Limosilactobacillus reuteri: one gene and its partner. The protein of the gene in region 2 binds, or shares a complex with, the protein of the main gene of each other region. Links are inferred from orthologs where the notes say so. Each region holds a gene or a part of one and is shown on either strand. Other genes may lie near its edges.

Region 1 (5,669 bases), 370 kb from region 2 along the record:
TTTTAACTCGTCATTATGGTATAAAATCCGCTCGCCATCTTCTTGACGGTGGGCACGGCGAATTGCTTGCAGTCGTAACTGAAACAGGAAAAACTCTTCGTAAGCTGCTGTTCGGCGGGCGGCTTTTGCAGTTGCCTGAGTTTGTGGAAAGTGAATTTCCCTAATCATTTGTCGCCGATCCATTAACCGGTATCGTTGACGAATCGTTTCTGGCAAATACGTTGGAATGATATTGGCATATTCCTCGTAAGCTTGACGAATAAAACTTTGGAGGACATTTTGCCGGATATGCTTATTCACCGCATAGACCGCACCAAACTCATTTCGATCATCAGCTTTTTCCTTAAGAAGCTTGTTTCCTGTTACTTGACGGCGAGATGCATCCCATTTCCCCATTACAGTTACTTGCTGATTTAGTTCGATTTGCTTTTTAATATAGGGCTGATTAAAAAAAGTTGCGATCACCACTTCATTACCTACCTGCATTCGAAAGGTAAGCCGGTTGCGCCGATAACCATAGCGGACCAAGAGCGGTTCTGACACCACTACTCCTTGAAGAGTAATTTTCTGCTTATCCTTGGCGCTTTCAATGTCTGTAGGCGTAAAATCGTTATAGCGAGTGGGATAATACGTCAACAAATCTTCAATAGTATCTATTCCCAGAGTAGCTAGATCTGCTACCCGCTTAGGACCAACTCCTTTTAAATTGGCGACGGAATCCGTTAAACTCCGCAACTATTCAACCGAAATCAGGTACGGATAAACTGGCTGACCACCATCGTAAATCTGAATATCTAATTCATCATCTACTTCTTCAACTGCTGCTTTAATCTCTTCAGCAGTTTTTTGATCACCACCAGCTCCATATAAGATCGTTACAATTTCACTATCCTCGTCAAGCATGGCTTTAACCATCTTAATAGCGGCTTCTTTCAGCTCCAAATCAGTAGTGACGATTTTACCATCAACAATTCCCATGTAGTCGTCTTTCTTAATTTCACGACCATCAATTGTTGTATCACGAACAGCATTAGTAACCGCTCCACTGGCAACCGTATTTGTATTAGCTTCCATATTTGCTTGATTTTCGTCCAAAGATGCTTCTGGGTTGTACTCAAGCAACGCACTCATCGCTTGGGCAATCGTCTTACTGTGGACAATTTTTGTTGGAATATCAGCGACTTCAGCAGCTTGATCAGCAGTCATAAAGATGTTGCCGTTATTTGGCAGAACAATAGCTTGCTTGGCACCACTATTATTAATGGCATCAAGAATATCTTGAGTGCTTGGGTTCATTGTTTGACCACCTGTAATGATATGGGTAACACCCAAGCTCCTTAATAATTTCGCTATTCCTTCTCCTGATGCGACGGCAATAACAGCTGTCTGGAGGTCCTTTTTAGCTTCTGCAGCTGCTTTTGCCTTCTCAATTGGCGACTCACTGTCAGCGTCTTCTTCATCTTTTTCCATGATCTCTTCTTGTTGCCAAACCATGTTATGAATTTCAATTGTCTGTAAATCACCGAATTGTTGACCCCAAGATAAAACTTTACCAGGATGCTCGGTATGAACATGGACCCGCACAACTTGATCATCGTTTAGAACAAGTAAACTATCGCCTAAGTCAGCTAAGTAGTTATAGAAAGTATCATAGTCAAACTTTTGAGTCACTTGTTTACCCTTACCAAGTCGTACCAACATTTGAGTACAGTAAGTATACTTGATATCTTCAGGATTAAGCTTTCCTTGAACGCTTTGGTGATCCATGGCGTGAACCATCTCATCAATTTCAGCATTGTCAGGTTTATAGTCATCACTTTTATCTACGCGGCCACTCAAGGCTTCATCAAAGGCTTGAAGTACAAAGACAAGTCCTTGCCCACCAGAATCTACCACGCCAACTTCTTTCAGGACTGGCAATAAATCCGGCGTCTTTTTAAGCGCTTCTTCACCTGCTTCATAAATAGTATGCATAATCTCAACAAGATCATCAGTCTCTTTAATCTTATTGAGGCCTGCTTGAGCTGATTCACGAACAACAGTTAAAATGGTACCTTCTGTTGGCTTCATCACAGCCTTATAAGCTGTCTTTGCACCATTAGCATAAGCATTAACAAAGTCAGCAGTAGATAAAACATCCATGCCTTCTGTTGCCTTTGCAAAGCCACGGAAAATCTGCGATAAAATAACCCCAGAATTTCCGCGTGCTCCCATCAAAAGGCCCTTTGCTAACGCTGCACTCAGGTCGCCAACCCTCTTACTGGTTTCGTTGCGTTCGTACTTGGCACCGCTTGCCATTGAAGAAGTCATGTTTGTCCCGGTGTCTCCATCTGGAACTGGAAAAACATTTAATGAATTAATAAATTCAGCGTTCTTACCAAGTTTATCGGCGGCCGCCTGGACCATTTTACCGAATTCAAGGTTTGTAATTTTTGTTACAGCCAATTAATCTTCTAGTGTCCGCACACCTTGGACACATACATTAACTGAATTTGCCGTAATACCGAGCATTGTTTCAAGATTATACTTTACCTTTGCTTGGACACTTTTTGATACTTCTGAGATCTTTGTGCCATAGCCTACAATAATATTTACGTCAACAGCTACACCATTATCTTGCTGCCGAACAACAACGCCGCGCGCAAAATTTTCACGACGAAGAATTTGGTTAACCCCATCACGGAGGGGGTTTCGGCTTGCCATTCCAACAACACCGTAGTTATCAGTAGCAGCCCCACCAACAACTGATGAAATCACATCATTATCAATGTCAATTGTACCTGACTTAGTTTTGATTTTTACTGCCATTTAAACCCGAGTCACTTTACCTGACTTCAGTGTACGTGCTGAAACGTATACCTTCTTAGGCTTACCATTAACTAAAATGGTTACCTTTTGCAAGTTAGGCTTCCAGCTACGCCGACTTGAGTTAAGGGCGTGAGAACGCTTATTACCAAATTGCGTCCGTTTACCGTTGATAAAATCTTTAGCCATCTATTTTAATTGGTCGCTACACTGAATTACAGAAATAATTCCACTTTCAAATGAAAAATGATTTTCTCCAGCTGTAAATTCATTGCTTGTCCACGAAAATGGAATTTGACTACTCCAGTTTTGCAGTGGATATTTTTCGTCTTTTAACGTAAGGCCTCGAACAGGAGTAAGATTGACAAAGGCCAGGTACTTCTTATGCGGCAGGCGAGAAATAGTGTAATCCCCTGGCAAGTAGTAAGAGACAACATTTTGACAGTCAATAATCTTAATCTTGGTTAAGTATGGTTTAAATTCACTCTGCAACGGAAGAAAGAGGTTAGCTAATAAATGGTCTAAGCGTCCTCCCGTTGCACCAAAAATTTCAATTTCATCAGCCTGTTCTTGGATTGCAAATTTCACGCCCAATTGCGTATCAGTATAATCTTTTTCAGGAGGATAAGTTTTTATACGAGTAATTTTACCTTCTAAACCTTGCAATTCCTCCCCAGTAACGGAATCAAAGTCACCAATTGCTAAAACCGGCTTAATTCCCCACCTTAATAATCTTAAAGCCCCCCGGTCAACCCCAATCCATTTTTCATCTTTACGTTGCAAAATCAACTCGGTTGGAACCATTTCAAGCGGACCGCCAACTAGTATATTTACTCTCATTTACTTAGTAGCATCTTCAAGAGCCTTGATTCGTTCAGCAGGATCTTCAGCGTTAAAGACATATGAACCTGCAACTGCTACTGTAGCACCGGCTTTGTAGCAATCGACAACTGTCTTATCGTTAACTCCACCGTCTACTTCAATATCGAAATTATAGCCCTTTTCTTCTTTAATTGCGTTTAATTGGGCAATCTTGTCAACGGTTTCCGGTAAGAACTTTTGACCACCAAATCCAGGGTTAACAGTCATTACCAAGACTTGGTCAACCATGTGTAATACTGGTTCAATCATCGCTACTGGTGTACCTGGGTTAATAACAACTTCGGCTTTTACGCCACCGTTTTTGATAATTTGAAGAGCACGGTGAATGTGTTGAGTAGCTTCTACTTGAACACCAATAATATCAGCGCCAGCATCAATGAACATTGGTAAAATATGTTCTGGACTTTCAACCATCAAGTGCACATCCAATACCATGTTTGTAATTGGACGAATAGCCTTAACAAAACCTGGTCCGTAAGAAATACTTGGAACAAAGGTACCATCCATAACATCAATGTGTAAGTATGGTGCACCGGCCTTTTCTACCTTTTCAATGTCCTTTTGTAAATTTACATAATCTGCACTTAAAATTGATGGTGCAACTTTAATCATTCATTTCTTATAATTTGGTTTTTGATTAGTAATCAATTCATGGAACTGAAGATAATCATCATACCGACTCTTCATGATTATACCATTGTTTACCGCTTCCTTCACAGCACATTGTGGTTCTTTTATGTGAAGGCAACCCCGAAACTTACAATCAGCTGAATTTTTAGCCATTTCAGGGAATAAATGCGGCAAATCATTTACCGTCATATCAAATGTTTCGTACGATGAAAAACCTGGGGTATCGGCTATCAGAGCACCGTTAACATCTAGTAAACTTACTTTTCTTGTTGTATGCCGTCCCCGTTGAAGCGCTTGGGAAATTTCACCAGTCGCTAATTTTAATTGGGGAGCCAAATGATTAAGCAAGGTTGACTTCCCTGCTCCTGTCTGCCCCATCATTGTTACAATATTTCCCTTTAATTCTTCCATCAAACTTACTAATTGATCAGGGTTAAAGGGCTCACGGGCCGCATAAACATGGTAGCCAATTTTACGATAGCCCTCGATCGTTGGTAAAAGTTGTTGGTATTCATCATCTGTCAGTAAGTCAGTCTTTGAAAAATAAATTAAAGGAGTAACATCTTGGGCTTCTAAAGCAATCAATTGACGGTCTAAAAGGTTAGCGGAAAATGCTGGTTCTTTAGCTGAGGTTACGACAACTGCCATATCAACATTAGCAACAGGCGGCCGCACCAACTGATTGCGACGAGGCAAGATTTTTAATAAATACCCTTCCTGTTGATTTTCAGCACTGAATTCAACATGATCGCCAACTACTGGCTTGATCTTTCGTTGACGAAAGTTTCCACGCGCCCTTGTCCGATAAATCTTTTCATCTGCAATTACATCATAAAAGCCACTTAATGATTGTTGGATTATTCCTGTTTTCAATTATCCAGTAATATTTGTTGCACTCATAATCGTTCGTCCATTGCGAACAACACGGTATGCACCTGTTTGTCCTTGTTTAAGGGTAAATGGCACATTAATTGTTGTTTCCTGATTAATTGTAATATCTTGATACTCCATTGTTAAATTATGGTTGGCATCTCTGATATATACCTGTACACGGTTTTCACGCTGGCCACCATTTCCATCGAATGGAATGTTAATCTGAATATTCGTCGTCTTTGTTTGATTACCAGAATTAGCAATGGAAACCGTTAACGTATCACCATGATTTAATGTCGATCCAGCTCGCGGCGTCTGATTAATCACATGGTTAGTCGCGATTGTTTTTGATTTTTTCTCTTGAGTTGTCAATTGCAAATTATTTTTATTTGCAAACTGTTGCACAGCACTAATATCTTGATTCTTAAAGTTTGGAATCTTAATTGGTTCTTTCCCTGCGCTTACTCGAAAAATAATTG
Region 2 (5,669 bases):
ATTATGAAAATCAACAACATCTAATGGGGAAATCAAATGAAAATGATTATCGTTTCCAAAAATTTTATTAGCAACCGCTTGAACTTTAGGATTCAGATGAACCGGGTAAATAACGTCAATATCATCCCGTTGATCCACAATCTCTTGAATCGCCTTAAAAGTTTCTTCCATCGGTTTACCCCAATTTTCTCGCCGATGCATGGTAAGTAAAATAACCTTCTTGTCGGGATCAATTTCGTCTAATACTTGGTGATGATACGAATGGTCAATTGTATACCGCAAAGCATCGATGGCAGTATTTCCCGTCACTATAATCCCATGCTGATGATTTCCCATTTTGAGATTGTTAGCACTTGTTTGGGTGGGAGCAAAATATAAATCAGCAAGATCATCAATCATTTGCCGGTTCATCTCTTCTGGATAAGGCGAATATTTATCCCAGGTTCGCAAACCAGCTTCGACATGACCAATAGCAACCCGATTATAAAAGGCAACCAAAGCTGATGCGTAGGCTGAACTAGTATCGCCATGAACTAGCACAATATCTGGTTGCTCTTTTTGAATAATCGGTTCAAGCTTCGTCATCGTTTCAATTGTAATTTCCGTTAATGTTTGTCCAGGACGCATTATTTTCAAATCATAATCAGGGGTTATTTGAAAAACAGCTAAAACCTGTTGAAGCATCTCAGCATGCTGACCTGTCGAAACCACTACTGATGAAAAGCGATCATCCTGCTCCAAGGCCTTGACTACTGGCCCCATTTTGATTCCCTCTGGACGAGTTCCAAATACCGTCATTACTTTAATCTTTCTCATTTATGCGGCTTTGTCTTCCTTGTCGGCAATAGCCTTGACTGCGCGAGCAATCTTCCGCATTGGATCTTGCAATGCAGATGCAAGCATTGACAACAGTTCTTCGCGACCTGGCATATTTGCGTATTCGTTGATTTCGTCAAGAGTCTTAACACTCTTTTCGATGAAACCACCCTTGATTTCAAGAGCGTCGTGGTCATCAGCGAACTTCTTCAAGATCTTAGCTGGAGCAATTGGGTCTTCGTCAGAGAAGGCAACAGCAGTTGGTCCAACAAAAGTAGAACGAAGATCTTCGTAGTCAGTACCTTCAACAGCACGATCAAGAATCTTGTTCTTGATAACTGACATTTGGATACCAGCATCACGAAGTTGCTTACGTAAGTCAGTAACTTCCGCAACAGTTAAACCACGGTAATCTACAACGATAGCACTTTGAGCTGCGTTAAGCATATCAGTAGTTTGCTTAACGATTTCAGCTTTCTTAGCAATAGCTGCTTCACTCATCTACTTAAGGGTAACAGTAGCACCGGCGGCTTCAAGCTTTTCCTTGATGTCGTTAGCTTCGTCTTCCTTAACGTCTTCCTTGATAGCTGATGGAGCACCATCAACAAGGTCCTTAGCGTCCTTAAGACCAAGACCAGTAATGTCCTTAACAGCCTTAATAACCTTAACCTTAGCTGAACCTGGTTCAGTTAATTCTACAGTGAAGCTGTCCTTAGCAGCAGCGTCGCCACCAGCAGCACCTGCAACTGCAACTGGAGCAGCAGCAGAAACGTCGAATTCTTCTTCGATAGCCTTAACTAAGTCGTTAAGGTCAGAGATTGATGCTTCCTTTAATGAAGCAATGATAGCATCCTTATCAAAAGCCATCTACTTTGCAGGATGAGTAGTACTATCATTGCTTGTGCGGTAACCAAAGTAGAATTGAATAGCAGCAATAGCGATGTTAACCCAGTTCATAGCAATAAACCAACCGTTAATTGCGCTTGCATCATGAGATACACCATAATAAACCCAAAAACCGATAACAATTGCACAAATATTGATCCAAGCGAAAGTCTTTTGTAGAATTTGATTATTAAGTTGGAACCACATCCAAATGACATTAATGACAAAACAAATTGCCAAGATCCAAAAAATAACATTAAATAACATTTAATCTTTATTCTTTTTCAGAAGTTCAGTAATTTCTTTGAGGTACATAACTTCTTCGCTAGGAGTATCTTTTTTGTTATCTTCTTTTTTGCGGAATGTATTGATTGCTTTTACCATTAAGAAAACAACAAAGGAGATAATCAGGAAGTTAATGACTGCATTTAGGAAACTTCCGTATTTAAACTGAGCATCGCCGACCGTCAAAACAAGATTAGATAGGTCAATTCGACCAATGAATAAACCAATAAGGGGGTTAATAAGGTTATTAACTAATGATTTTACGATTGAGGTAAAAGCTGCACCAACAATTATCCCAACTGCCATGTCAATAACGTTACCACGAGCAATGAATGTTTTGAATTCTTTTAACATTCATTCATCTTTATCTTCTCCCTCACCTAACCCATAAAAAATACCATCTAAACTATTTTTATAATCAGTCCATAACTTACGAATACGTTGTAAATGCTCCTTGCCGGCTTCCGTAATTTGATAATAACGGCGATTTCGCCCCTGGTAAGGCTGATCATAAGTTATTAAATAACCGTCTTTTTTTAACCGGCGTAAAACGGGATACATTGTTGATTCGGAAATGGTAATAGCTGATTGCATTCGCTGAGTTAAGGCATACCCATAGTAATCTTTGTGTTCAAGAATTGCTAAGACCATCCCATCGAGTAAGTCAGCTGTAATTTGAATCTTCATTTACTTTTTCCTCCTTGCCTGCACTTTTGCATAAATGAACTTAGCAAAGTTCGCAATCCCTTGAACAATAACTCTGATTAACCAGTAAATTAAAGGTAAACAAACAAGGAATAAGCCGATCAGTGTCAATCCTAAGCCAAAATAAAATAGTCCGCTAAACAGGTTTGTTGCAATTAAACCAATTCCAATATAAATAGATACGATCGCTATGGCAGCAACCCCAAAAATTAAAGCAACTATTCCAACAATCAAACTTAAGGCGACTCCCCCTGCTGCCAACAATAGTGCCAATACGGCAATTCCTAGCCCAAACGTTATTGGGGAAGTAATAATTGCTACTAGCACCCACCAAAAGACACGCCAACTAGAATGAGGCGAAGCAGGGTGTCCTTCTTTGATCGACTCATTATTAGCTTTAATGGAATAATCGGCTAATATCTTATGACTTAACTGTCGTGGCGTTCCTAACCTTTCTTCAATCGCTGTTCGGGTCTCCAGCCCAGCATCGGCAATATATTCATCATAAAATTCTAAGGCATCATTTCGTTCCTCATCAGTTAATTGTCTTAAATATATTGATAAATCATTAATGTATTTTTGACGTTCATTCATTTAATTCACTTCATTATCACCAGATTGCGTTATCAAGCGGAGCACATTTTCTGCATCATCATTCTGATGTAAGGGTTCTTCACCCTTATCTTCACCATTAAGTTCATTATCACCTGCATCAGTCTTTAGGAAGTAGCCATCAACAGTTGTGTTTGTGACCGTATTATCACCAGATTGATTATTAACAGTATATTGTCCTTGAACTGTTAAATCATGTCCTGTGAAGTTACCTGACGAGAGTTTTGTACTTCCTCCACGTAATGTAACTTGACGGTATTCAACCTCGCCTGCATCACTGTTAACATCAATATTGTCCATTTTAACTTGAGAAACTGTTAGATCACCACTCTCTAAATGAATACGACCAGCTATGGCTTGATCATGTGGGATAGTCACAATGATTAAATCTTGGTGGGGCTGATAATCATTAAAGTTAAAGACAAGCGGAAAGCCACCAGTTTGGCGAATTGAAGCAACGTTATTATGAACAGTTACGGCCGGAGAATGCTTGCTTATACCAGAATAAGTAATTTGATATTTTTTGCCTTCACGAACTATTACATTAGCTGTCGATGCTGAGATATCAATCCGTTCAAAAGCTTTATTAGTACTTATTGTTTTAGTGTGAGAATGAAAAATTGCTGGACGATTGTTCTCAAAATAAACAGCCTTGTTACCATTATTAAAGAAGCCTATTCCGAGGAGGATTACTCCTAAGATTAAAACAATTACTCCCACCTTAAATACTTTTTTCATTTATTTTTCTTCAACGCCAGTACCATCGTAGCAACGTTCAAGTAATTCCTTGAGTTGGCTAACAAGTGGTTCAACTGGGTTAGTAGTAGTACATTGATCTTCGTAAGCTAAGCGAGCAAGATCGTCAACTACTTTATCAAATTCTTCACGTGTAACGCCATTGTCCTTAAGACTAAGCTTAACACCACATTCGTGAGCAAGTTCGATAACTTTCTTAGCATATGCTTCAGCTAATTCTTCATCAGTGTTGCCTTTCAAACCAATGAACCGTGCAATGTCAGCGTAGTCCTTAGTTGCATGGTAAGTCTCATAGTGAGGCCAGAGAGCAAGCTTTTGTGGACGTTTTGCGTTAAAGCGAATTACTTGTGGCATTGCAATAGCGATAAGCAAACCGTGAGGAAGACCGAATGCTCCACCCATCTTGTGGGCAAGAGAGTGGTTAATTCCTAAGAAGGCTTGACCAAATGCCATACCGGCCATTGTTGAGAAGTCGTGCATCTTACGACGAGCTAACTTGTCACCTTGAACTGACTTAGGAAGGTTTTCCATAACACCCTTGATGGTTTGTAGTGACCAACCACGAGTGTAATCAGTTGCCATAACAGAAACATATGATTCAGTAGCGTGACATAAAACATCTAGTCCAGTCCATGCAGTAGTTTTTGCTGGGACAGTTTCAACGAATTGTGAGTCAACAATCGCAATGTTTGGAGTTAAGGCGTAGTCAGCAAGTGGGTACTTAACATGAGTTTCTGAATCGGTAATAACCGCAAATGGAGTAACCTCTGAACCAGTACCTGATGTAGTAGGAATCCCAATAAGTTGAGACTTAGTAGGCTTCTTGATTTGGTAAGCACGCTTCCGAATATCAAGATACTTTTGCATAACCCCATACCATGAAGTTTCTGGGTGCTCATAGAACATCCACATAGCCTTGGCAGCATCCATTGGTGAACCACCACCAAGAGCAATAATTGTATCAGGTTTGAAGTCGTTCATCATGGCAACACCTTTTTCAACAGTGTTTGTTGATGGATCTTCTTCAACGTCATCAAATACTAAGAAAGCAGTGTTGTTTTGACGTTGACGCAATTGATCGATAACACGTTGAACGTAACCACGCTTGCTCATTCCAGGACCAGTAACGATAAATGCTCGGTTAATGTTTGGAATATCTTGCAATTCTTTTAGTGAGTTGCGTTGAAAGTATACTTTTGGGGGAATCTTAACCCATTGACGGTTTTCACGCCGCTTTGCAATTGTTTTGATGTTTAAGAGATCCCAATCAGTAACGTTGTGAGAAATTGAGTTACCACCGTATGAACCGGTACCTAAAGTAAGTGATGGTGTCATGTTGTTGTAAATGTTACCAATACCACCGATACCAGATGGAGAGTTAACAATGATCCGTGAAGCACGCATTTCAAGACCGTACTTAGTTGCTAAATCATCATCAAGGGTATGAATAGCAGCAGTGTGACCTTCACCACCATAGTGTAATAATTGAGCACAAATATCAAAGGCATTTTCATGTGAAGTAGCCTTGTACATTGTTAATACTGGTGAAAGCTTTTCAGCTGAAAGTGGGTACTTGTCACCAACCCCTTCATATTCAGCGATGATAACCT

What was found. Proteins that work in one complex are often made in the same cells at the same time.
Region 1: rplL (region 2) and rpmB share a complex: the UniProt entries of both Escherichia coli proteins name them as parts of the 50S ribosomal subunit. The link is inferred for Limosilactobacillus reuteri from one-to-one orthologs.

The regions. Positions count from the first base shown.
Region 1 is NZ_CP059275.1:711,439-717,107, reverse strand. What follows is about bases 1,402-4,401. They hold rpmB (50S ribosomal protein L28), read right to left. Parts: upstream 2,995-4,401; coding sequence 2,809-2,994; downstream 1,402-2,808. Other genes in these bases: rsgA (ribosome small subunit-dependent GTPase A), read right to left, coding at 4,300-4,401; rpe (ribulose-phosphate 3-epimerase), read right to left, coding at 3,646-4,299; HHK02_RS04150 (thiamine diphosphokinase), read right to left, coding at 2,995-3,645; HHK02_RS04160 (Asp23/Gls24 family envelope stress response protein), read right to left, coding at 2,446-2,808; HHK02_RS04165 (DAK2 domain-containing protein), read right to left, coding at 1,402-2,445. Outside these bases: ATP-dependent DNA helicase RecG, read right to left, coding at 1-735; more of HHK02_RS04165, read right to left, coding at 736-1,401; more of rsgA, read right to left, coding at 4,402-5,190; pknB (Stk1 family PASTA domain-containing Ser/Thr kinase), read right to left, coding at 5,191-5,669.
Region 2 is NZ_CP059275.1:1,076,772-1,082,440, reverse strand. What follows is about bases 1-3,000. They hold rplL (50S ribosomal protein L7/L12), read right to left. Parts: upstream 1,684-3,000; coding sequence 1,318-1,683; downstream 1-1,317. Other genes in these bases: HHK02_RS06300 (DUF1700 domain-containing protein), read right to left, coding at 2,674-3,000; HHK02_RS06305 (PadR family transcriptional regulator), read right to left, coding at 2,341-2,673; mscL (large-conductance mechanosensitive channel protein MscL), read right to left, coding at 1,969-2,340; HHK02_RS06315 (hypothetical protein), read right to left, coding at 1,684-1,968; rplJ (50S ribosomal protein L10), read right to left, coding at 817-1,317. In the rest of the region: more of HHK02_RS06300, read right to left, coding at 3,001-3,285; HHK02_RS06295 (DUF4097 family beta strand repeat-containing protein), read right to left, coding at 3,286-4,041; adhE (bifunctional acetaldehyde-CoA/alcohol dehydrogenase), read right to left, coding at 4,042-5,669. UniProt on the Escherichia coli protein: The binding site for several of the GTPase factors involved in protein synthesis (IF-2, EF-Tu, EF-G and RF3). Is thus essential for accurate translation.